One region of the Corynebacterium poyangense genome, then DNA from elsewhere that is predicted to be linked to it. Evidence: predicted binding sites of a transcription regulator. Region 1 holds the regulator's gene; the other holds the start of a gene.
What was found. Region 1 encodes LexA, which represses DNA repair genes until DNA is damaged. Its sites were predicted from a motif close to CGAACANNTGTTCG; they were not measured.
Positions count from the first base shown of each region.

Region 2: the regulator LexA is predicted to act here: its motif matches at 7,411-7,424, upstream of GP475_RS07895 (SAV_6107 family HEPN domain-containing protein).

Region 1 covers NZ_CP046884.1:1,440,181-1,451,932, forward strand. Annotated here, with positions in the region: gene GP475_RS06770 (DEAD/DEAH box helicase) at 1-329, shown strand, start outside; gene GP475_RS06775 (carboxymuconolactone decarboxylase family protein) at 409-933, opposite strand; gene GP475_RS06780 (peroxiredoxin) at 933-1,529, opposite strand; gene GP475_RS06785 (hydrogen peroxide-inducible genes activator) at 1,681-2,631, shown strand; gene hrpA (ATP-dependent RNA helicase HrpA) at 2,668-6,573, shown strand; gene nrdR (transcriptional regulator NrdR) at 6,603-7,061, opposite strand; gene GP475_RS06800 (hypothetical protein) at 7,103-7,468, opposite strand; gene lexA (transcriptional repressor LexA) at 7,700-8,401, shown strand; gene GP475_RS06810 (DeoR/GlpR family DNA-binding transcription regulator) at 8,654-9,433, shown strand; gene ptsP (phosphoenolpyruvate--protein phosphotransferase) at 9,509-11,200, opposite strand; gene GP475_RS06820 (1-phosphofructokinase family hexose kinase) at 11,421-11,752, shown strand, end outside.
Region 2 covers NZ_CP046884.1:1,682,663-1,694,414, reverse strand. Annotated here, with positions in the region: gene GP475_RS07925 (class II 3-deoxy-7-phosphoheptulonate synthase) at 37-1,425, shown strand; gene GP475_RS07920 (protein kinase domain-containing protein) at 1,440-3,683, opposite strand; gene GP475_RS07915 (Rv2175c family DNA-binding protein) at 3,776-4,126, shown strand; gene GP475_RS07910 (alpha-(1->6)-mannopyranosyltransferase A) at 4,130-5,620, opposite strand; gene GP475_RS07905 (polyprenyl synthetase family protein) at 5,623-6,699, opposite strand; gene GP475_RS07900 (GNAT family N-acetyltransferase) at 6,744-7,325, opposite strand; gene GP475_RS07895 (SAV_6107 family HEPN domain-containing protein) at 7,459-7,935, shown strand; gene GP475_RS07890 (DUF3040 domain-containing protein) at 8,100-8,495, shown strand; gene mraZ (division/cell wall cluster transcriptional repressor MraZ) at 9,071-9,505, shown strand; gene rsmH (16S rRNA (cytosine(1402)-N(4))-methyltransferase RsmH) at 9,660-10,664, shown strand; gene GP475_RS07875 (hypothetical protein) at 10,667-11,497, shown strand; gene GP475_RS07870 (peptidoglycan D,D-transpeptidase FtsI family protein) at 11,516-11,752, shown strand, end outside.

The DNA of each region.
Region 1 (11,752 bases):
TGGTCGAGCTTTTCGCCTTTGAAAAAGAGGAAAGACTCAGCGACATTCTTGATTACCTGGATACTGCTGATAAACCTGACTGGCCAGCAGCCCTCGATGACTATTTTGATAACTACGCTGATCTAGATTTAGGGCCGGACGCCCGCGGTCCGGAATATTTCTCTATCGAAGACCAAACTCTCAGCGCTGGACGGGTCTGGAAGGTTCGTCAAATCATGAAAGACCCCGAAGGCGACAACGCTTTCCAGTTAGTTGCTTATGTTGATCTTGATGAGTCCGATGCTGCGGGTGAGGTTAGACTGTCTCGACTGGAATTAGTGAGCAATTAAGAAAACACAACCGCCACCGGAGGAGTTTCCGGTGGCGGTGAGGTGTGTTCGACGAGCTATGTTGACGTCGAGCTTCTAACTAGCGGGCAGCCTCGATCTGAATGCTCTGAGCAACTGCTTGCACTACGGCAGCAATCTTAATAGCTTCCCAGACCTGTTCTTTGCTGAAACCTTCTTCACGAACAGTGTGAGCGTGGGCCACACAGCAGTGCTCGCAACCGTTGATGGACGACGCAGCCATGGACCACAGTTCGAAATCTGCCTTCTCCACACCGGGTTTAGCAATGATGTTCATCCGGAGACCAAATTTGACCTGGGCGTAATCATCTCCGAGCCAGTTCTTAGCCCGATAAGCCACATTATTCATGGCCATGATGCTGGCGGCACCTAAAGCAGCATTAACAGCTTCATCGGAAAGATGCTCGCTGGCTTCTTCCGAGATTTCCGAGAACACCGTATCATTTCGAGTAGCTGCTGCGGAGGCCAGCAAGCAGCCCCACAGTTGCTGTTCATTGAGCTCGCTGGAACGAATCAAGGATCCCAAGTTCAATTTGAGGTCCTTGGCGTATTCCGGCAGGCTGGAGCGCAAGTTATCAATGCTCATTACTTAAGAGCCCCCTGCACAACTTCCATCTTGTCGATGTTCTTCGTGGGGTCATTAGCCTGCCAGTTGCAAGCACAAACTTCTTCAGACTGCAACGCGTCGAGAACGCGCAGCACCTCATCGACATTGCGTCCCACAGCGTCGGGAGTAACCGAAACAAATTGAATAATGCCGTCGGGATCAATGATGAAGGTAGCTCGATCAGCCACACCAGCGGAGTTTTCCACACCCAGGGCACGGATGAGATCGTGACGGATGTCGGAGAACATCGGGAACGGGATTTCCTTCAGCTCAGGGTGGGTTGCCCGCCAATTGAAGTGGGAGAACTCGTTGTCGGTGGAGCCACCCAAGATCTGGGTGTCGCGATCTTCAAATTCCTCGTTGAGCTTGCCGAAAGCTGCAATTTCCGTCGGGCACACGAAGGTGAAGTCCTTCGGGTAGAAGAACACAACCTTCCACTTACCTTCGTACTTGTCTAGCGAGACGTTCTCAAAATAGTCCTCCGGCTGCTGCGCATTGGCCTTGTGCAGGTCTCCACCTTTTAGTGCGGTGAGCTCGAACTCGGGGAACTTTTCGCCAACGGTCAAAATCGCCATAACTTAACTCCTCCTCAGAGTGTTCTTTTCTAGGCCAGATCTAAGATTTCCTGGCCAAGGCAACCGAATGGCTGCCAACGACCCCCATTATGCACACCGAATCCCGTCGCGTCAATAGGAAATTACAACCAAGTCCGTTATAGTTATAGGTGTGTTTAATAAAGACTACCGACCCACCCTCGCTCAGCTTCGAACATTCGTTACTGTTGCTGAAAACCGCCACTTTGGCATTGCGGCAGCAAAATTAGGCATCTCCCAACCTTCTCTTTCTCAGGCCCTCGTGTCATTAGAAACTGGGCTCGGCGTGCAATTGATTGAGCGCTCCACGCGCAAGGTGTTAGTCACCCCCACGGGATTAGAGCTTCTACCTCTTGCTAAAGCCACGCTTGATGCCGCCGATGCATTTTTAGCCCGATCCAAAGGCGTTCAAGGCACTCTTACTGGGTCGCTGACGTTGGGGATTATTCCTACTATTGCCCCATATCTGCTTCCTGACTTATTGAAGCTTGTCCACGCGGACTACCCAGAACTGGAACTCAGCATTGTTGAAGACCAAACCCGCCACCTGGAAAATATGCTCCGGGACGGGCAAATTGATATGGCTCTTATGGCAGTACCTTCAGAATTACCGGGGATGCGTGAGATTCCGCTCTATTATGAAGACTTCGTTGTTGTGGTGCCCGAAGGCCATAACTTAGCCGGTCGCCATGACCTTGATCTGGAATGTTTAGAAGATCTGGACTTACTGTTATTAGATGACGGGCATTGCCTCCATGACCAAATTGTTGAACTGTGTCGTCAGGCAAATATCAAGCCTTCAGATGCCGCCCACGCTATTACCCGTGCGTCTAGCTTGACCACCGTCATGCAGCTTGTTGTTGGCCACATGGGTAGCACCTTGGTCCCCGTATCCGCGGTTGCAGCAGAATGCCAACGCCCCGGTTTAGCTACGGCTACGTTCGACGACAATGTCACCGCCCGACGCCGGGTGGGTCTGGTCTATCGCCATTCCAGTGCCCGTGAAGAAGAATTTATGGCTTTCGGAGCGATGATCACCCGAGCCTTTAATTCCGTTGCTCGCCAAAGTCGCGCGCTCCTCTGAGTTTCCTCCGATACAGAGCTAGAATCTAGCTTCAGTATGTCTCACTCTGCCTCTTCCCCCACCCGCGCTGATCTTTTTTCTCGACTCCCCCACGTTTCCCTCATCGAGGAACGTCGCTTCCGTCGGAGATTAAAAAAGGCCCGCTCCAGCTCCGCTCTCAACGCTATCGCACGAGATATTTCTGCCGCTGAACACCGCCTTCAACGTCGTCTCGACGTAATCCCTGAGTTGTCTTTCCCGGAACAACTGCCGGTGAGTGCGCGCAGATCTGACATCGCAAAGGCAATTGAAGAAAATCAGGTCGTTATTATTGCCGGCGAGACAGGTTCGGGTAAAACTACACAGATCCCCAAAATTTGTCTCGACATAGGCCGGGGGCGCCGGGGGCTGATCGGTCACACTCAACCTCGCCGCTTAGCCGCTCGCAGTGTTGCTGAAAGAATTGCCGAAGAACTGTCTCAACCAATTGGCTCGACAGTGGGCTACGCCATCCGCTTTGATGATCACGTTTCACCAGACACCAGCATCAAGCTGATGACAGATGGAATCTTGCTGGCAGAAATGCAGCGAGATCGCTTCTTTAACGCCTATGACACCATCATCATCGACGAAGCCCACGAACGCAGCTTAAATATTGACTTCCTCCTGGGTTATCTGAAACAGCTGCTGCCGAAAAGACCGGATCTCAAGGTAATCATCACCTCAGCTACTATTGACCCAGAGAGTTTTGCCCAGCATTTTTCCCAGCCCGATGGCACCCCAGCTCCCATTATTGAAGTTACTGGCCGAACGTACCCAGTCGAGATACGGTATCGACCCTTAACCCAAGAAAAGGGCAAAAAACTTATCGATATTGATCCGCTAGATGGTGTAATCTCCGCCTGCGAAGAACTCATGGCTGAAGGGCCCGGGGATATTTTATGCTTTTTCCCTGGAGAAAGAGATATCCGCGATGCTTTAGAAGCCATTGAGGGACGTCGCTGGAAAGGAGTTGACGTCACTCCCCTCTTCGGCCGCTTATCTAACCAGGAACAGCACAGAGTCTTTGCTCCTCACTCGGGCCGACGCATTGTCTTGGCCACCAATATCGCGGAAACGTCACTCACCGTACCCGGAATTCGCTATGTGGTAGATACCGGAACCGCTCGAATTTCACGTTATTCCTCTCGCACTAAGGTTCAACGACTACCCATCGAGGAAATCTCTCAGGCTAGCGCCAATCAGCGTGCTGGCCGGTGCGGACGAGTTGCTGAAGGTATTGCCATTCGTCTTTATTCTGAGCAAGATTTTCTGGCTCGGCCGGAATTTACCGATCCGGAGATTTTGAGAACAAATCTGGCAAGTGTCATTTTGCATATGGCTCATTTACATCTGGGAGACATTAGCCAATTCCCCTTTGTTCAAGCTCCAGATACAAAAGCCATTCGAGACGGTATAGCACTTCTTCATGAATTAGGGGCTTTAGAGGGCAAAGAAAAACATCATGAACCTGTGTTGACGAAAGTTGGAAAAACCTTGGCGCAAATTCCGGTTGATCCGCGGATGGCTAGGATGCTTATCGAGGCTGATCGACTGGGTTGTCTCAGAGACACCATAGTGGTTGTGGCGGCTATGACGGTACAAGATGTCCGTGAACGTCCCTTAGAATTTCAGACCCAAGCAGCCCAAAAACATGCGCGCTTTAGAAATAAGAAAAGTGACTTCCTGGGGATTTTAAATTTATGGGATTATATTGATGAACAGCGCAAAGAGCTATCAGGAAACCAATTCCGTAAAAGGATGAAAGCTGAATATCTCCATTATCTCCGAATCAGAGAATGGCGAGATTTAGTTTCCCAGCTTCATGATGTCACAAAAGATTTGGGCTGGACGGAGCCAGAATTCCGAGCCGAACAACGTGACCCTGAAGCAATTCACCGATCCCTCCTATCGGGTTTGCTATCTCATATCGGAGTCAAGGATTCCTCCACTCCTGATTTCCAGGGTGCGCGTAATACCCGTTTCCGTATTTTCCCTGGATCGGCGCTTTCCAAAAAGCCGCCACATTTTGTTATGGCGGCGGAGCTCGTCGAAACATCTCGGTTATGGGCTCGTGAAGTGGCTGAGATCAAGCCGGAATGGGCTGAGAATCTAGCGCCGCATTTGCTTAAGCATCACTATTCCGAGCCTGTGTGGTCTGCGAAGAAGGTTGCTGCGCAGGTACATCAACGCTCTACTCTTTTTGGTGTCCCGGTCGTCGATGACCGGCTTGTTCCCTATCACCGAATAGATCCACGTGCCGCCCGCGATATGTTTATTCGCCACGCACTAGTCGATGGGGAATGGAACACCCATCATGAGTTCTTTCATCGGAATCTCGCTGCATTGGATGAAGCCGGAGACGTCGAAGATAGGCTACGGCGCCGTGGGATTGTCGCCGATGATGAGGCACTATTCCAGTTTTATGATGCTCGTCTGCCGGAGTACGTAACCCACGGCAAGTCTTTTGACTCTTGGTGGAAGAAGAATCAACAACAACACCCTCACCTCTTAGATTTCGATAAAAAGGCTCTGTTGAGTGAAGAAGCCGAAGCAGCAACCGAGGTGGATTTCCCAAATTCGTGGACTCATTCTCAACATCAATTTGACTTGTCTTATCGCTTTGAGCCCGGCCATCCTCAAGATGGGGTTACTTTGCATGTTCCCCTGCCCATGTTGGCTTCAATTGATGCCACGGAATTTGACTGGTTGGTTCCTGGGTTGCGCTATGAATTGCTAACCGAACTGATTAGAAGCCTGCCGAAGACTTTAAGGCGGAATATAGTTCCGGCACCTGAGTATGCTGAGAAAGCTCTTCAACGACTACGCCCCTACGCCTCATCCCTGACTGCTCAGTTAGCTGAGATTCTCAGTGATCTAGGGGGGCAACGTATCACGGCGGAAGATTTTCAGCTTGGCAAAGTCTCTCCGCATTTAAAGATGTCCTATGCGGCTATTGACCGTCATCAAAAAATAGTCGATGCGGATAAAGATTTAGCTGCCCTAGTCAAGCGCCGAAGCCAGCAAATTAGGTCATCAGTTAGTCGCGTGAGTCGCAATGTGGAAAGCACGGTCGTTAAAACCTGGAATCAAGATACGCTAGGGACAATCCCTCGCAGCATCATGACGACAGTGGACGGACAAAACGTTGAGGCATATCCCGCGTTAGTAGTCAGCGCTCAAGGATTATCTATGAAGGTTCTCCCTACCCAGGCCGCAGCAGATACGGCGATGATGACCAGCATTCTCACCCTCCTGTTACGGGAAATCACTGTTGGGGTGGCACCAATGATCAAAGGGCTTCCCTTGCAACAAAAAGTAGCTATTGATCGCTATCCTCACGGTGGCGCGGATGGTCTTATCAACGATGCTCGGATAGCGGCGACCAGGGATGCTCTGATAGCAAACGGTGGCCCAGTGCGTGACCCCGATGAATTCACCATATTGTTGGGGAAGGTGAAAGATGAAGTACCAGGTCGGGTCAGGAAAAGTGTGGTGGCCTTGGCCCCCGCGCTGGTGAAATTTGAGAAAATTCAAGCCGAATTAGCCACCTGGACTGGCGAGGCAATCGTGGATATGCAGAGTCAGCTTGACTTCATGTTGCCTCAGAATGCACTCACGAAATATGGGATTTCCCGCCTTCAACACTTGCCACGTTATCTCCAAGCCATTGAAATTCGTTTAGAGGAAATGAGCCGCGATCCGGATCGAGACGCTGATCGTCAGGACCAAGTGGAAGAAGCACAAGAGTATTTAGCGAAGAAGCTCACGAAACTTCCACCGAACAGAGCTCAGTCCACAGCTGTTCGCGATATTCAGTGGCTCATCGAGGAGTTCCGCGTTAGTCTCTTCGCTCAACGTCTAGGGACAGCTCAGTCCGTTTCTATGCGGCGTATTCAAAAAGCAGTAGATAAGCTGCGCTAGTTTCGCTAGGAGCACTTGACCACGAATAGCTACTCTTCGTGCCGAAATTTCCGACGCATTAACCTGATCTCGCTCTCAAAGTCTTCTGCTGAATCGAAAGACTTATATACCGAAGCAAAACGCAGGTAGGCTACCTCATCCAACCGGCGTAAAGGTTCCAAAATTGCAAGACCAATGTCATTGGCCGCCACCTGCGAACTACCCTTTTTCCGAACAGCTTCCTCTACTTCCTGAGCAAGTAGTTTCAAAGCATCGTCGGAAACATCCCGGCCTTGACACGCCCGACGTACACCAATGATCAGTTTGTCGCGACTAAAAGGCTCAGTAATACCGTTTCTTTTGACAACGAGAAGCACCGCCTTTTCCACAGTGGTAAATCTCCCACCGCAACTACTGCACTCTCGTCGCCGCCTAATCGTCATACCCGCGTCGATGACCCGTGAGTCGATCACTCTCGAATGAGGAGTCTGACAAAAAGGACAGAGCATGAAGCCAACCTCGCACTAGGAAGAATTCTCAGCTGTATATCCTAGTGATCTGCTGGTACATGAGAAACCGCCTGGGTCCCATAAGAATTACTGTGGAGGTCATCGACACTATCCAAAAAAAGAAAACCTCCCAGGAGGCTCAATCCGAACACACCTCCGAGAATAAAATTCAGTACGTTGGTGCGTCGAACCTGGTAATTTCGACTCCCGTTTCCTGAATTCCCCTGCGTTCCCGCAATGCCATAATCACGTTTATATGTTCGATTCATCACTGATAGTGTTCGCACATTATCTCCATGCTCCGAATCCTTGGACATAGTAGGAGGATCCCAGACCTGGCCTTTAAAAGAGGGCCGAGAAGCGTGAAAATTGCGCCCTAAAATGCATGGTTTCTGAGCAATAGTCATTTCCGAATACCTTTCATTTCAATGTCATTGAACGTTCTGCGCTAGAGATACTAGACCTTCCAATGGACCATCCCGTTCTCTTCTTCGCTTCTATGTTCGATTTATAGCAATAATTCGAACATTTGTCCAGAGTTGTCGGTGTTTTAGTCGAACAGCTGTACCAAGATGAGCTAAAGTAAGGTACAGTGAAGTGAAGTACCGCATCGAAGATTGATGAAGAAGGGGAAGTATATGCCGCGGAAAAAGGGGGTTCGGACCTCAGTTAATAAGAAGTTAGATCAGTCAGATTTATCTGAGCGTCAACGGCGGATCTTGCAAGTTATTAATGACGCCGTCGTGCTTCGCGGATACCCCCCGAGCATTAGAGAAATTGGTGACGCTACTGGTTTACAGTCAACCTCATCCGTCGCCTATCAGCTCAAGGTTCTGGAAGAAAAAGGGTATCTACGGCGGGATCCAAATAAACCGCGAACCGTGAATCTTCGACTGCCGGATCAGTACACCTCCCCACAGCAGCGTGCGAAACAACCTGAACCCGACATCGACGCTGAACGCACCCCTCCTAGCTACATTCCTATCGTGGGGGAGATTGCAGCGGGAGCCCCTATCCTCGCTGAGGAAAATATTGCCGACTACTTCCCACTTCCCGAAGAAATTGTTGGAGATGGTGAATTATTCATGCTCAAAGTCGTCGGGCTTTCCATGAAAGACGCCGGCATTCTTGACGGGGATTGGGTAGTTGTTCGTTCACAACCAGTTGCAGAAGTCGGTGAATTCGTCGCCGCCATGATCGATGGAGAAGCAACAGTCAAAGAATTCCACCGCGATCGCTCAGGAGTGTGGTTACTTCCCCACAACGAAAGTTTTGATCCCATAAAAGCCAACGACGCCATCATCATGGGGAAAGTAGTCAGCATACTCAGAAAACTCTAATTCTGTTTCCACCACCTGCCCTCACCCCCATTTTTGGTTAGCTCTCTGACATATTTCTTCTCTCATCCGACCTCAACACGCACACTATAAGACCAGGTTATCGCCAGATTGTGCCCGATTATCCGCAGTACTTTGGGTATAGTCGGGCATCTCTTATGCCCGATCCCACGCATAACAACATAAATAGTGGGAACATAGAAACGTGAATGCCCATTTTCGCTCACAATGGGGGCACAAAGTTTAAGGATGATGATGTACGCAGAGGAAAGACGGAGACAAATTGCCTCGCTGACCGCAGTGGAGGGAAGAGTCAACGTCACAGAACTAGCAGGTCGCTTTGACGTGACCGCTGAAACCATCCGACGAGACCTCGCTGTTCTTGACCGAGAAGGGATTGTTCATCGAGTCCACGGCGGTGCGGTTGCTAGTCAGAATTTCCAAACCACTGAGCTTAGCCTTGACACTCGATTTCGTTCTGCACCCACGGCTAAATCAGCAATAGCTCGAGCAGCACTGAAGTATTTACCTGAACCTCATGGCGGAATGTTCCTGGATGCCGGAACCACGGTCACGGCTTTGGCTAATCTCATTGCCGAACAACCACATGCCCGCGACTGGTCAATCGTCACCAACTCTTTAGCGACTGCTCTTGACTTGGCTAATAAAGGGATGAGTGAAGTCCAACTCCTCGGTGGCAGCGTACGGGCTATCACTCAAGCAGTCATCGGTGATACAGCTTTGCGAACCCTAGCTCTCATGAGGGCTGATGTAGCGTTTATTGGCACCAATGCTTTGACTATTGATCATGGACTATCAACAGCGGACTCTCAAGAAGCTGCCATCAAATCTGCCATGGTCACAAATGCGCACAAAGTTGTAGTGCTATGTGATTCCACAAAGATGGGGAATGATTATTTGGTGAGTTTCGCTGGTATTGATGACATAGATGTCGTCATTACTGACACCGGAGCCGCAGACACCTTTGTTCGAGCTCTACGAGAGCGAGATATCGAAGTCGTGTTAGCAGAGTGACCATACCCCGTCATTGAACACTTAAGGCCTAGGCTTCTCTGCGAGCCTAGGCCTTAGGTTTAAGCAGATGCCAGGTTATCCCAGCAAAATAGCACGAACGGCTTCGCGAGCCTCTTGAGCGCCAGAAGAATCAAGCGCAGCTTCCGCAGCTTTTTGGCAGGTTTCAAGATCGACTTCAGCTAACTGAGCACCGACACCAGCAACAGCAGTTGAGGCGGCAGATAAGGAATCCACTCCCAAACCAGTAAGAACACAAGCCAAAAGTGGATCAGCTGCTGCCTCACCACACACCCCTACTGGGGTGCCGGTGCGTTTGCCTTCTAAACAGGTATGTTTAATGAGTCGAAGAACCGCAGGCTGCCAAGGATCCGTCAAATAAGCCAGCTGGGGAGACATACGGTCGGCGGCCATGGTGTATTGGGTGAGATCATTCGTCCCGATGGAAACAAAGTCCAGATAGGGCATGATCTTATCGGCCATAAGTGCCGCGGCTGGCACTTCAATCATGGCGCCGGCGGTCAAACCGCGCTCCTGGCACAGCCCAGCAAACCATTTTGCTTCCCTAGCGGTAGCCAACATTGGAGCCATCACCCAGGTAGGGGCTTGTTCCCCGCGCCCAAGCTTCTGAGAAGCCAAGGCAATAGCGTCGAGCTGCCTGGTCAACAAGGCTTCGTTATCTCGAGCAATACGCAATCCTCGTACCCCAAGAGCGGGATTCTCCTCTTCTGACATATTTGCGTAGGCAATCGGCTTGTCAGACCCTGCGTCCAAGGATCGCACTACCACCTTCGATTCAGGATAAGCAGCTAAAACCTTTGAATATACCTCCGCTTGTTCTTCGACGCTTGGCTCTTCCGTCGCGTTTAGGAAGCACAATTCGGTACGGAACAGGCCAATTCCTTCAGCCTGGGAACTCGCGGCAATTCGCGCCGCGTTGCCATCCTGAACGTTGGCAAGTAACTGGACTCTGTGCCCATCGCGAGTTGTAGCTGGCCCCACCCAGCGGGCGATAGCTTCAGCGCGGCTTCGTGACTCGGCAACCATCTGCCGGGCTTCTTCAGGGTCGGCATCAACAGTGACTGTACCCAGCGCCCCATCGACCAATACCACTTCACCGGCCGAAATATTACGCAGCGCGACGCCCGCCGCCACGATACACGGCAGATTAAGCTGACGAGCAATAATGGCCGTGTGGCTGGTCGGCCCGCCAAGCTCGGTGACTAACCCGATGATATGGGTTGTATCAAGGGCCGCAGTATCTGCTGGAGAAAGATCATCAGCGAACAGCACCGCTTCCTTGGAAACCTGCGGCAAGCCAGGTTCTGGTTCGCCGCGTAACTCAGCAACGACCCGGTCGCGAATATCCTTGAGGTCCATCGTCCGCTCTGCCATTACCCCACCGGCAGCCTCAAACATGTTGACGAACTTATCCGTCGCCGTCACCACGGAATATTCCGCCGAATGCCCACCCCGGACATTCTTCCGCACTGCCTTTTGCCAGCCCCGGTCCCGAACCATCCCGGCTGTTGCCTTAAGAACTTCAGCAGCAGGACCTTCAGCTTGTTCTGAACGGTTTTCTAGCCGCTGAGCTACAGTCTCAGCGGCTGATTGAAACCTTTCATATTCAGCCTCACGATGTTCTTCAGGGACTGCCTCACCCCCTTTAGGAAGCTCAGGTCGTGGTCTAATCCATACCACCGGAGCATAAGCGATTCCAGGAACTACACCCGTGCCGGAAACAGGCACAGAAGGAGAGGACGCAGACATAACGCCACCTATCTACATAAGGGGATCATTCTTAATTACAAGCACACCATAAATTCAGGAATACCGCAAAGACTCAAAAAGCAAAGCCTTGACTTTCGGACACATTCGGACATACAATACACACAAACAAAAATGAACGTGTCCAAGACCTCATCTGGTTCCGGAAGTGTTGTGTGCTATACGGAACCACGAATTGTTCACATCCCAAAAGGTAAGTGCTGTGATTGTTACCCTGACGCTTAATCCGAGCATCGATGCTACCCTCGCTCTCGCCGAACCGCTGGAACGAGGCAGCGTCCATCGCCTTGACTCAGCGACTCGGGTTGCTGGAGGGAAAGGCATCAACGTCTCAAATGCCATCCATCGTGCCCAATCTCAGACGTTAGCTATCTTCCCCAGCAGCATAGATGATTTATTTATCTCCCTACTCAAAGAAACCCAGATCCCTTATCGCTCTTTCCCTATTAACGAAGCAATTCGAACAAACACCACGGTAACTGAACCTGATGGTAAGACAACTAAACTTAACGGTCCTGGCCCTAGATTGACGCC
Region 2 (11,752 bases), 240 kb from region 1:
GATATCCCGTCCATCAGCCATGATAAGAATGGAGGGGTGAGCTGGACTGTAGATATCCCTAAAGAAGCGCTTCCTGATCTTCCGCCGTTACCGGACGGGATTCACGAAGTATTTGAAGACGTTATTGCCCGTGACGCTAAGCAGCAACCCTCCTGGGACAAGGACCAGGCAGATACGGTGCGAAAGATTTTAGAATCAGTTCCGCCTATTGTCTTGCCTCCGGAGATTTATGCCCTTAAGCATCAACTTGCGGAAGTAGCCGAAGGTCGTGCATTTTTGCTCCAGGGCGGAGATTGCGCAGAAACCTTTGAATCCAATACAGAGCCGCATATTCGGGCAAATATTAAGACCTTGTTGCAAATGGCTGTGGTGTTGACGTATGGGGCCTCAACCCCGGTGGTAAAAATGGCGCGTATTGCAGGGCAATACGCTAAACCTCGATCCGCAGATCTCGATGCCCATGGTCTACCTAATTACCGCGGAGATATTGTTAATGGGGTAGAAGCCACTCCGGAGGCTCGACGGCACGATCCGGCGCGAATGATTCGGGCCTACGCGAACTCCTCAGCGGCGATGAATCTTGTCCGAGCATTGACTGGATCAGGTACTGCTGATTTATTCCGGTTAAACGAGTGGAACCGGGAATTTGTTACTAATTCACCAGCCGGAGCTCGCTACGAGGCCTTAGCTCAAGAAATTGAGCGTGGTCTTCGGTTTATGCATGCCTGTCAAATTGATGACACGAACTTGCGGACCGCTGATATTTTCTGCTCCCATGAGGCCCTACTGGTGGATTATGAGCGGGCAATGCTTCGCTTAGGTCAAGATGAAAACGGGGCCACTAAGCTCTATGATCTTTCTGCCCATCAGCTCTGGATTGGGGAAAGAACCCGTGGGCTCGAAGACTTCCATGTCAACTTCGCAGCAATGATTGCCAACCCGGTGGGCATTAAAATTGGCCCGACGGTCACTCCAGAAGAAGCCGTCGCCTACGCCAATAGATTAGACCCCGAGTGCGAACCAGGGCGCCTAACAATGGTGGCTCGGATGGGGCATGACAAGGTGCGCAGCGTCTTGCCAGGAATTATCCAAGCGGTGACAGAATCCGGGCACAAAGTGGTGTGGCAAACAGATCCGATGCACGGGAACACCTTTACCTCATCGAATGGCTATAAGACCCGTCATTTCGACAAGGTTCTCGATGAGGTTCAAGGTTTCTTTGAAGTACACCGTTCCTTGGGGACACACCCCGGTGGCATTCACATTGAGCTCACCGGTGAGAACGTCACTGAGTGTCTAGGGGGTGCTGAGGATATAACCGACGTCGATCTGCCAGGCCGCTACGAGTCTGCGTGTGATCCACGGCTAAATACCCAGCAGGCGCTGGAATTGTCTTTCCTCGTAGCAGAAATGTTGCGCCGTTAACGCTGGTGATTCGGCTAGAGCCCGTCGACCGTGACAACGGTAGACGGGGATACTTCTTCTCCGGCTTTCGGGCTTTGATGATATATCCGGGAAGAATCCTCATCGCTGCTTCTTATCCCTAAGCCGGCTGCTTCCAGTTTCTGGCGGGCGTCGGAGATTTTCGATCCGAGAAGACGGGGTACCTTAACCTTTTCCGGTGTTTTAAGAATCACCCAGGCATTTTCTGGATCTAAGTATTGCCCCTGTTCAGCGCTGATTTCCACCACGGTATCTGCACGATCAGCAACAGTATTAGGGGCAACTTCTACGCTTTTCACCTGAATTCCTTCAGCTCGAAGCTTCTCCTCGGCCTTATCTCTGGTTAACCCAACGACATCGGGGACCTTGATGGCGGTAGAGACACTGACATTTACCGCTGAGCCTTTAGCTAGCTCGACCCCCGGGAGTGGATCGGTGGCAAAAACAAGCCCGCTTTCGGCGTTGGCATCAAACTGGTGGCGGATATCTCCGAGTTTAAGGCCCGCCTTTTCTAGGACTTCCTGGGCCTTATCGAGCTCCATTTTCTTCACGTCAGGAACTTTGACCGGGGCAGGCCCTTTACTTAGGTGCACGGAAATCTGAGTATCGACATTGACGGTTTGACCCGGACTTGGGTCCACCCGAACGATTTTCCCTTCCGGGATGCTATCGGAAAACTCTTGCTCAGCGCGCTGATATACCAGAGAATGCTGGGTGAGAGCCTGTCGATAGGTTTCGGGATCTCGATTATCAGGTAGCGCCGGGATTACTGGTTTCCCTAGCGAGATTAACAAGGTAACACTGCGGCCGCGCACTTCCTTTTCTCCGGCGGCTGGATCAGTCCCAGCGGCCAAAGAGACCGTCGTGTTGTTATCGTAAACTTCGCGGACTTCAGTGCTAAAGCCCGCTTGCTCTAAAACACGGGTAGCCTCCTGTTCCCCCATCCCGAAAACCTGAGGTATTTCTCCATAACGACCTGATCCAAACCACCATCCGCCTAAGGCGATTGCCGCAGTTAACGCTGCGATGACCACGAGCCATAAAGCCAAAGTCCAGCCAGATCTATTAGACATGGGAGCTGAATGAGTGTGCGTTTCTCCAGGAGGGGGAGCATCTGGAGAAACTGGTTGACGTGCGGGAGCAATGGCACCACCGGGGACGTTAGGCTGAGCCAGGATACTTGTTTCGTGGGCAGCAGGATTGTCATTGAAAGAGGGTGCCCACGCTGGATCTGGTTCAGCCACACGAGTTTGTCGAATCACCTCAGTGAGATCCTCGGATCGAGAATTATCCGGATGATCAATAATGCCGGTAGGCTCTAAAGGTCCAGTTAAACCGCTAGTATCAGGGGGGATTTCCGCGGCACGGTGAGCCGCTGCGTTTTGTGGAATCGGCACGATATAGTTGGGGAATTTCAATTCCCGGGACACATCATCGAGAGCGGCTAAATATTCCTCGGCGTCGGTGAAACGCTGAGAGGGTTCCCGCGCTGTTGCAGTGGCGACGAGTTCATCAACCAAATGCGGAATGCCAGGCTCCGCAGCGGAAGGCGAGGGAACATCCTCTTTTAAGCGGTGATAAGCGTGATCAAGCTGGGTTTCGCCATGGAAGGGGGTGTGTCCAGTTAATAACTCATAAAATAAGATCCCGGCAGAATAGACATCGCTAGCTGTGGTAATTTCCCCGCCACTTACTTGTTCGGGAGACAAATACGACACTGTGCCAACGATTTTTCCGGTTTCGGTATTGCGCGAAGCTGCCCGCACCAACCCAAAATCGGCGAGTTTCACCAGGTGGTTATTGTTGATTAAGACGTTATCGGGTTTGATATCGCGATGGACCATACCCGCGTTGTGGGCTACTGACAGTCCAGTGAGCAAGCTTCGTATTACTCCTGCGGCGGCATACGGGGGTAATGGTCCAGTTTCAGCCAAAAGCTCCCGGAGAGTTCCGCCGGTAATTAATTCCATGACGAGGAAAATATGGTCTCCGTCGGAGCCGAAGTCATAGACGTTCACCAAATTGGGGTGAGAGAGTTGAGCCATAGCTCGGGCTTCTCGGCGAAACCGGGTACGGAAAACTGGGTCGGTAGCAAAGCGTTGGTCCATGACTTTGACCGCAACCGCTCGCGCTAGCCTTAAATCAACGCAGCGGTACACAGTTGACATTCCACCACGGGCAATCGGTCGATCGATCCGGTAGCGTGCTTCGAGGATATCCCCGACCTTCAGTTCAACCATGGCTATAAGTATGGACGATATGGGGGTCGACGTGCCACAAGCCCCCGCGAAGAGGTGTTAAACAGTGCTAAGGTAGCTGCGTGGCTGATAACATCAAATCTTCAGTTTTGTCTGCTGACGAACCTTTACTGGACGTGCCGGCTGTAGCAGAGCGCCTGGATGTTCCGGTAACCCACATCATCAATATGGTCAAGGAGCGTAAGTTGATTGCGGTGTGGGATCATGGAGTGCGCAAAATCCCGGCAGTGTTCTTGGGCGAAAAGGGAATCAATCGTTTTGTACCCGGCGTTATCACCTTGTTGTCCGACGGCGGATACCAGGATGGGGAAATTTTGCGCTACCTATTTAGCGAGGATGATTCTTTGCCGGGCCGTCCCGTTGACGCACTTCACGGTCATTTAGCGAGGGAAGTCATGCGTCGAGCACAGGCGATGGCGTTTTAAGACTTAGCTCACTGCTGGGGTATGGGTGAGGCTGACTCTTCGGCGAGGGCCGACGCAAAGATCGCTCATCACCCAAGCCGCGAGTCCGGACACGACCATCCACGCCAAGTTATAAAGCATGTGGTTTCCGGAACCCGAGAACGCCATGGTAACGACGATGGAGAGACCGATAACCCAGCGAACCAGAAGATGCGGTGGTTTGACGGTTCCCACCAAGGAAATCACGCTGGCGTAGTACCACGGCAGGGTCACCGAGTTAAAGATGAATGCTACAAGGTAGGCGGCGGCGGTGCCGGCGACAGCAGTTCGTGCGTTTTTGCGGAAGAGCCACCACACTATAACTAGTCCAAGCAGCATGAACCCCATGCTGACGGTGCGGAAAATGGCGAGGGGGGTGTTAAAGGAAAAGTCTTCATTCCCTAGTTGGAAGAAGGGGGTGATCAGGCTGGCAAGTAATGAGGGAAGTGCCAGGGGGTTAATGACCTTAGAATTCCCGCTGATTTGTGATAGCCAACCCCAGCTAGAACCAGATAGCCAGGTTACTAGGCTCACTACTGCAATTGTTTCGCTGAGAGCTATCGCCCCTGACACGAAGAAACTTATGATTCTAGGTCCCCAGGGGTCGCCTAATTGTCCGCCGTAGGTGCGTACTGCGAGCCACACGATGAAGGGAACAGCAATCGCTGCGGTAACTTTGAGAGACACCGCCAGCCCAATGAGGCCGATTCCGCTGAAGAAGTGCTTTTTTAAGGAGAGATAGATCCCGAGGCTTACGAGCCCGACCATGACGGATTCATTATGCATTCCCCCCACCATGTGGAGAACCATGACGGGGTTGGCGACACCGAGCCAAAGAGCCATGATCGGGTCTCCGCCGAGTTTGACGGCAATGCGGGGAATTGCCCACATGATGGCGAAGAACCCAGCAATGGAGACGAATTTATAGAGTAAAACCCCTAGGGTGACGTTATCGCCAACTATTTTGGTGATGGCATCGCCGAGCCATAAATGCAAGGGCCCGTAAGGGGTCGTGGTGTTTCGCCAGTCAAAGGAGACTTCGTGCAGCATGGGGCCGGGATCAATTGCTGCTCCCTGGGTATAGGGGTCAAATCCGTCGCGGATCATAGCCCCTTGCATGAGGTAGGAATACACATCCCTCGATAACATCGGGGCGGCTGGAATAAGGCAGAGAATCTGGGCAAGAAGTAGACGTCGTATCTTATACAGACGTTCAGATTCGCTATCGAGAGTGCAGAAAACATAGCGGCGTCCGGCTAAAGCCCAAGTGCCGACAATAAGTACCAGACCTAGGAAGAAACCTATATTCGAGAGGGCTGCACCGTGCCCGTAGGCGAGGAATCCGAGATGAAGAGCGTCGAGGACGCCACCGCGGTTTCGGGTAGCTCCGGCACCAAAGGAGCTGAAGGAAAGTAACAGAGTAGAACCGATGGTGAGGGAAAAACACGAGGGGAGTGTCGCGGCAGAAATTCTCACAATTAATACCGCCGTTCGGTAGCTTTGAGCGCTAATTCCTTGAGTAGGGTGAATACCTCGTCGGGAATGTGCGCTGAAGATAAATAATCAATGCCAGAGGCCTTTAAGTCACTGATCCTGGACTCGATGACGTCTTCAGCGCCGGTGTCTTGAATGATGCTGGTGAGTCGCTGGATGATGGCATCATCTTTGGTTCGTCCCACGTGCCGGCGAAGTTCGGCAGCGGCCGCAGGGTCATGGCGATCTGCGTAGGTTAAGGCAGTGCATAATAATTCCGTACGTTTCCCTTGTCTCAGGTCATCGCCAGCGGGTTTGCCGGTGATAGCTGGGTCTCCAAAGACCCCAAGAAGATCGTCACGGAGTTGGAATGCGACGCCAATATCTCGCCCATAATGACGAAGAGCGGAGATGACAGTGTCATCGGCTCCGGCGATAGCGGCGCCCAGGTGTAAGGGGCGCTCGATCGTATAGGCCGCAGTTTTATAGAGATTGACTGAATTGGCTGCAGCAATATCCTCGGTTCCGGCGGCTTCCAAGGAAATATCGAGCAACTGGCCGCCAATGACTTCGGTGCGCATTCCCCGCCAGGGTGCTCGGGCGCGGGTTAATGCTGCCGGGGATAGACCCGATTCCAAAAACATGTCTTCGGCCCAAACTAAGGCGAGGTCTCCGACTAAAATAGCCACTGATTCACCAAAATGATCTGCTGATCCGCACCAACGTGATTCCTGGTGGGTCCGGGCTACGCTTCGGTGGATGGTGGGATTGCCCCGGCGGGTATCGGAAGCATCAATTATGTCGTCATGGATGAGGGCGCAGGCTTGGATAAATTCCAGGGAGGAGATTGCGCGAATTACGGCGTCGGGGTCTTCTTCTCCGGACAGTCCACGCGCTGCTAAAAAACCAGTCCAGGCATAGAGAGGTCGGACTCTTTTGCCGCCTTCGAGGATGAAGCGAGATAGGTGACCGACAGCCTTGTCGACCGGTGCCCCAATGGTGCGGACTTCCTCGTGCCGGGAATCGATATAGTCGGCCAGAGCCTTAGTGACCTCGGCAGGGATTTCTTGATGAATATTCATGGGACGCGGACCTCTGGGACATGACGATGGGACCGTTCCCAACATTACCGACCGTTGCTGACAATGCTGGAATTGACTGGCAAAGCGGAATACAGCACGGCGAAAGGCCGTGAGTCCCCAGAAAAATAGTAGTTGCGGAGCAGATCTTGGAATCCTAGCGAACGATAGAGGTGAAAGGCGGCGTTAGATTCTTGAGGGACCTCGGGGGTAGAGAGCACGGCATAGTCGGCGGGCACGTGGTGGAGAAGCTGAGATATGAGCATTCGCCCTACTCCTCGAGATTGTCGAGAAGGCGCGACGTGAAGCTCAGCTACTTCAAAGAAACTGGACAAAATGTTTCGGTAGTGGGTGATGGGGGGAGAGTGGTGGGCGAGACCATGCTCAAGTTGGCGATACCACCAATGATCTGGAGTTCCTAGGAAACCGTATGCCACCCCGATGATGAAGTCCTGTTCTATCGCGCAGAGAGCGGTAAAGGCGGGGCGGGATGTGTCACGACGCCAATTCTCGATCTGGCGATTCCGAAGTGACGGACTATATCCCATTGCGGTCAGGTAGATGTCTACGAAGGCGGGACAATGCACCGAAAATTCAGGGATACTTAGGCGCCGAATTTCCACAGTCACAATCTCTATCGAACCATGAAACCTTGCGTGGTGGGACTAAATAAGGCAAAAACCTTCCGATGGGGTTGCTCAAGATGCTAAAATTAGAACAAAAGTTCGATTTTTTAAGTGGTGATGTCCGAGGCGCTATCTAGTGTCAAAGTCACAGCAACGCAGAAAGATTATTTTGGGAAAGGATGTGGAGATCGTGGCTCAGGTAATTTCAGCAACTACTCGTTTTAGTCAACCATGGCAGGGGCGGTCCTCTTTCCTTAGTCGTGCGCATTTTCTGCTTGCTCAAGCCATTGAGCAGCGCGCGGGGGGACACTATGCCCAAGCCTTCGAAAGTGCTTATCAAGCAGCTCTTCGAGTGGCGGGATCCCGGATATCCCAGTCAGCTCCAAAAAAGCGCCGTGCGGGGACTCAAGATGCTTGGCACAAGTTAGCGCTTATTGACAGCCAAGGTGAATATTGGGCGCAAGTTTTTCGGAGCTACCGGTCTCAGCGTCAACGGCTCCTGGCAGGAGCGCCGGATCTGCGAGACTCGAAGGTGGTAGATCGGCTAATCGAACAGGTGGAACAGTTCCTCGAAGAAGTAGAAAACGGGGGTATCTACTCTTCCGCAGCATAGTTTCTTTTCGGCGCTCATGATCGTTCTCTATATTTTTGGCGGCGCCTACGGAACAATCGCGCTAGCCTAAACGTTAATAGAGCTGTAAGGGTTCTTATCACGTCCGCTAAAATCACAGACCATGCTGATGTGATAGTGAAACGCATATCGCCGGGAGGAATGCTGTGTCATTATCAGACCAGGAGCGTCAGATGCTTCGCGAGATTGAGCAGTCTTTGCTTGCTGATGATCCTCGATTCGGGGCACGCGTGGGGCACGATGATAGCTATAGCAATCCGGTAAGTGGGCTCACCTTGCGTGGGGTAGCCTTAACCGTACTAGGGCTCGTCCTCCTGCTAGGCGGAGTGGCCTTAGCTCAAACCAGCCTATGGTGGGTAGCTCTAAGCGTGTGTGGGTTTGCCCTGATGCTAGGGTCGGGCATTTGGATGTTGCGCGGTGGACGCAGTGCATCGGAGATCAATTTTGGGCACAAACCACAGAAGAAACCATCACCATCACGTGGTTCTAGTCTAGGGGACCGTTTAGAAGATAACTTTCGGAGACGATTCGACAATCCCTAAACCATTATCCGTACCACTTCTAGTCCACACTAACTTCCGGTAGACTTTTACATCATCAACCCTGGTCTTGCCCTGATAAGGGGGACCAGGGTTTTCTTTGCTCCAGCTATCGTCGTCGAGAGGCTTCGCCACGTGTGCCGAGCCTTTTATCTTCGGATCCCCCACTTTCTCCCACTTTCAATCCCCACTCCTCCCCACTGACATACCTCCCGGCCAGTTTGCGAGGGGAGACTATAGTAAATGGCCCAGGTCAAGAGGGTTTTTGTGTAGTCTGTGATTATTGGTATTGATGAGTCGCAATACCAGTACTGTGCCTAAAGAGGTATTTGATGGGGGTATAGCGCCTTCTCCAGGTGTGTCAGCCTAGCGAGATTATTTGCTGTTTTTTCCTGGTTAACCTGGGAAAATGATAGTTTTCGGCAAAATTAAGGGGTGTGTCGAGGTTGATTGTGGGGGAAAGTGGGGTATTGTGGGGCGCAGCGGTGGAGTGATGCTCTCTTGTTAGGGAGAGGCCATCACGCCATAGCGTGAGAAAGTCGATCCGTGTCGTCGAGCGGAGGAGGAGGGTACCGACTGTGTTCTTGGGTACCTACACCCCGAAGCTTGATGACAAGGGAAGACTGACTCTTCCAGCAAAATTCCGTGAGGAATTAGCTGGGGGCCTTACTGTCACGAAGGGGCAAGACCACAGTCTTGCGGTCTATCCCCGGGAGGAGTTCGCAGCTCGCGCTCGTAAAGCAGCAGCGGTCTCGAGGACAAACCCTCAGGCTCGAGCTTTCATTCGAAACCTCGCAGCGAGTGCGGATGAGCAACGGCCTGATAGTCAAGGGCGCATCACCTTATCGGCAGCGCATCGCGAATATGCCGGCTTAGTCAAGGAATGCGTAGTCATCGGCTCAGTGGATTTCTTGGAGATCTGGGATGCAGAATCCTGGTCTCGTTACCAGGAAGAAACCGAAGCTGATTTCTCATCAGCTGACTCGGACGACGTGCTCGGTGGCCTGTTATAAAGGCTCACCTCCACGGAGTGCGTATATGGACTCTGTTCGAGGTTGACACTCTGGTGTACTTCCCCGATATCAGATTGCCCCTCGGACAGGGCCCTATATGCGCCCCGCGCACTTGAAGCAATGAATGGCTTAAGACAACACAGGGGGCATCGCCTTGGAGGACCACACCACCACCGATTATGGCCACGTCCCAGTGCTCAAAGATCGGGTAACCGAACTTCTTAGCCCGGCGATTACGAGGGCAGGTGATAAGGCAGCCATCGTCGATTGCACCCTGGGGGCTGGTGGGCACAGTGAAAACTTTCTGCGGAGATTTCCTCATGCCATTGTGGTGGGGGTAGACCGAGACCCCTCTGCTCTTAGTCAAGCTACTGATCGTCTCCAGCCCTATCGAGATCGGTTCTTCCCGGTGCATGCGCGCTTTGATGACCTTGCTGAAGCAATCCAGGATGATAGTCATCTTCACGAGATATGTGCGTCGGGCATTCACGCTGCGCTTTTTGATCTTGGAGTCTCCTCCATGCAGTTGGACCAGCTGGACCGAGGGTTTGCTTATCGGGCCGATGCTCCGTTGGATATGAGGATGGATCCTAGTTCCGGGATCACCGCAGCTGATGTCCTGAACACCTATGCGCATGGGGATTTGGCGCGGATTTTCAAAACCTATGGTGAAGAACGTTTCGCTGGAAAAATAGCCAGCGCTATTGTTCGGGAGCGAGAAAAAGCCCCCTTTGAGTCTTCGGCGCGTCTCGTGGAATTGCTTTATGCCACGATTCCGGCGGCTACTCGGCGCAGTGGCGGACATCCCGCGAAGAGAACTTTCCAAGCCTTAAGGGTGGAAGTTAACCAGGAATTGGATTCTCTGACGCGGGTGATACCGGTTATGGCAGACCTGCTAGCGCCGGGTGGACGCATGGTTTTTATGTCCTATCAATCATTAGAGGATCGCATCGTCAAGCGATCCTTTAGTGAGCTAACAGCGTCGGCGACGCCACCGGGATTACCGATGGATTTGCCTGGAACAGCTCCACAATTTCGGTTGCTGACCCGTGGTTCTGAAAAAGCCTCGCCGCAAGAGATTGCTGATAATTCACGAGCTGCGCCGGTGAGGGTCCGGGCAATTGAGAAAACGAGCACAGAGTACGGAGGTCAGCGATGACTATGACAACTGGAAGCGATCGCTTCACCCGCACCCGTGCCCGTAGTCGGGAACGGGAGCGAAATAGCTCTCGTCCGAGTGGCACCGTGCGGGGCACTGAACGTCGCTCACATGTAGGGGCGCGTTCCACAACGGCGCCAGGGCGAAGTCGTACAGCTACCCGCAATTGGTCGACCGGGACAGCTTTTGCGCCAGCTCCCTCTCGCCAGCCGTCGAGTCCGTCTCGGCGTCAGCGAGAAACCCCGTCGCGTAAGCAAGGACGGCTTGGGAGCCGTCAGGTGGTGTCCATTCGGGGCCGACAGATTGGCTCTGTTCGAGTAGCGCACCGCTGGGTAAAAATAGCTGGTGCAGCAGTCGCCATGTTAATCAGTGCAATCGGGTTAACAATGTACCTTTCTGGAGTCACCACGCAGCAGGCCTTTGCGCTGCAAGATCTCACGTCCCAGGAATCTCAATTAGAAAATCAGCTGGAAACCTTGCATCGGGATCTTGCGGATAAGTCTTCTGCGTCGGCACTGGCTAAGCAGGCTGCGGAGATGAATATGGTGGTTCCAGTGCAACCTACGGTGCTAGGGCCCGATGCGCATGGTGTGATGGTGGAACAGCGTCCAGGTGACAACACCACACGGCCGGTTATTGATATCAATAGCCAATCAAATTCTCAGCAAACGGCAAGCAGCCGCCCAGAAGACACCCGTAATATGTCTGATCGGTTGGCCGCTGTGCCTCAGGGTGAACGGTTACCGCAGCAGAATGCTCAGACGCAGAACAATGTCACTGGGCAGAATTCCCAAGATCCTGCTCAAGCTCCCTATTCGCCACGTCGACAGTAAGGTTGGTGAGCGTAGGTCGTGACGCCTCCACAGGATGGCAGAGGTCCAGCGGGACGAGGGCGCTCGTCCCGTCGTTCGCCTTATCGAGAGCAACAACCACGTCCTCAGGACAAGGCTCGACGCCTCGGGCCGCGAGTCAAACCCGAAATTCAAACTTTTGGCACTTCTAGACGTGTAGCTGTAGTCGTAACGGTGGTCATTGTTGTGGTGGGACTGCTGATTGGGAGACTCGCCTGGGTTCAGCTGGTGTGGGGT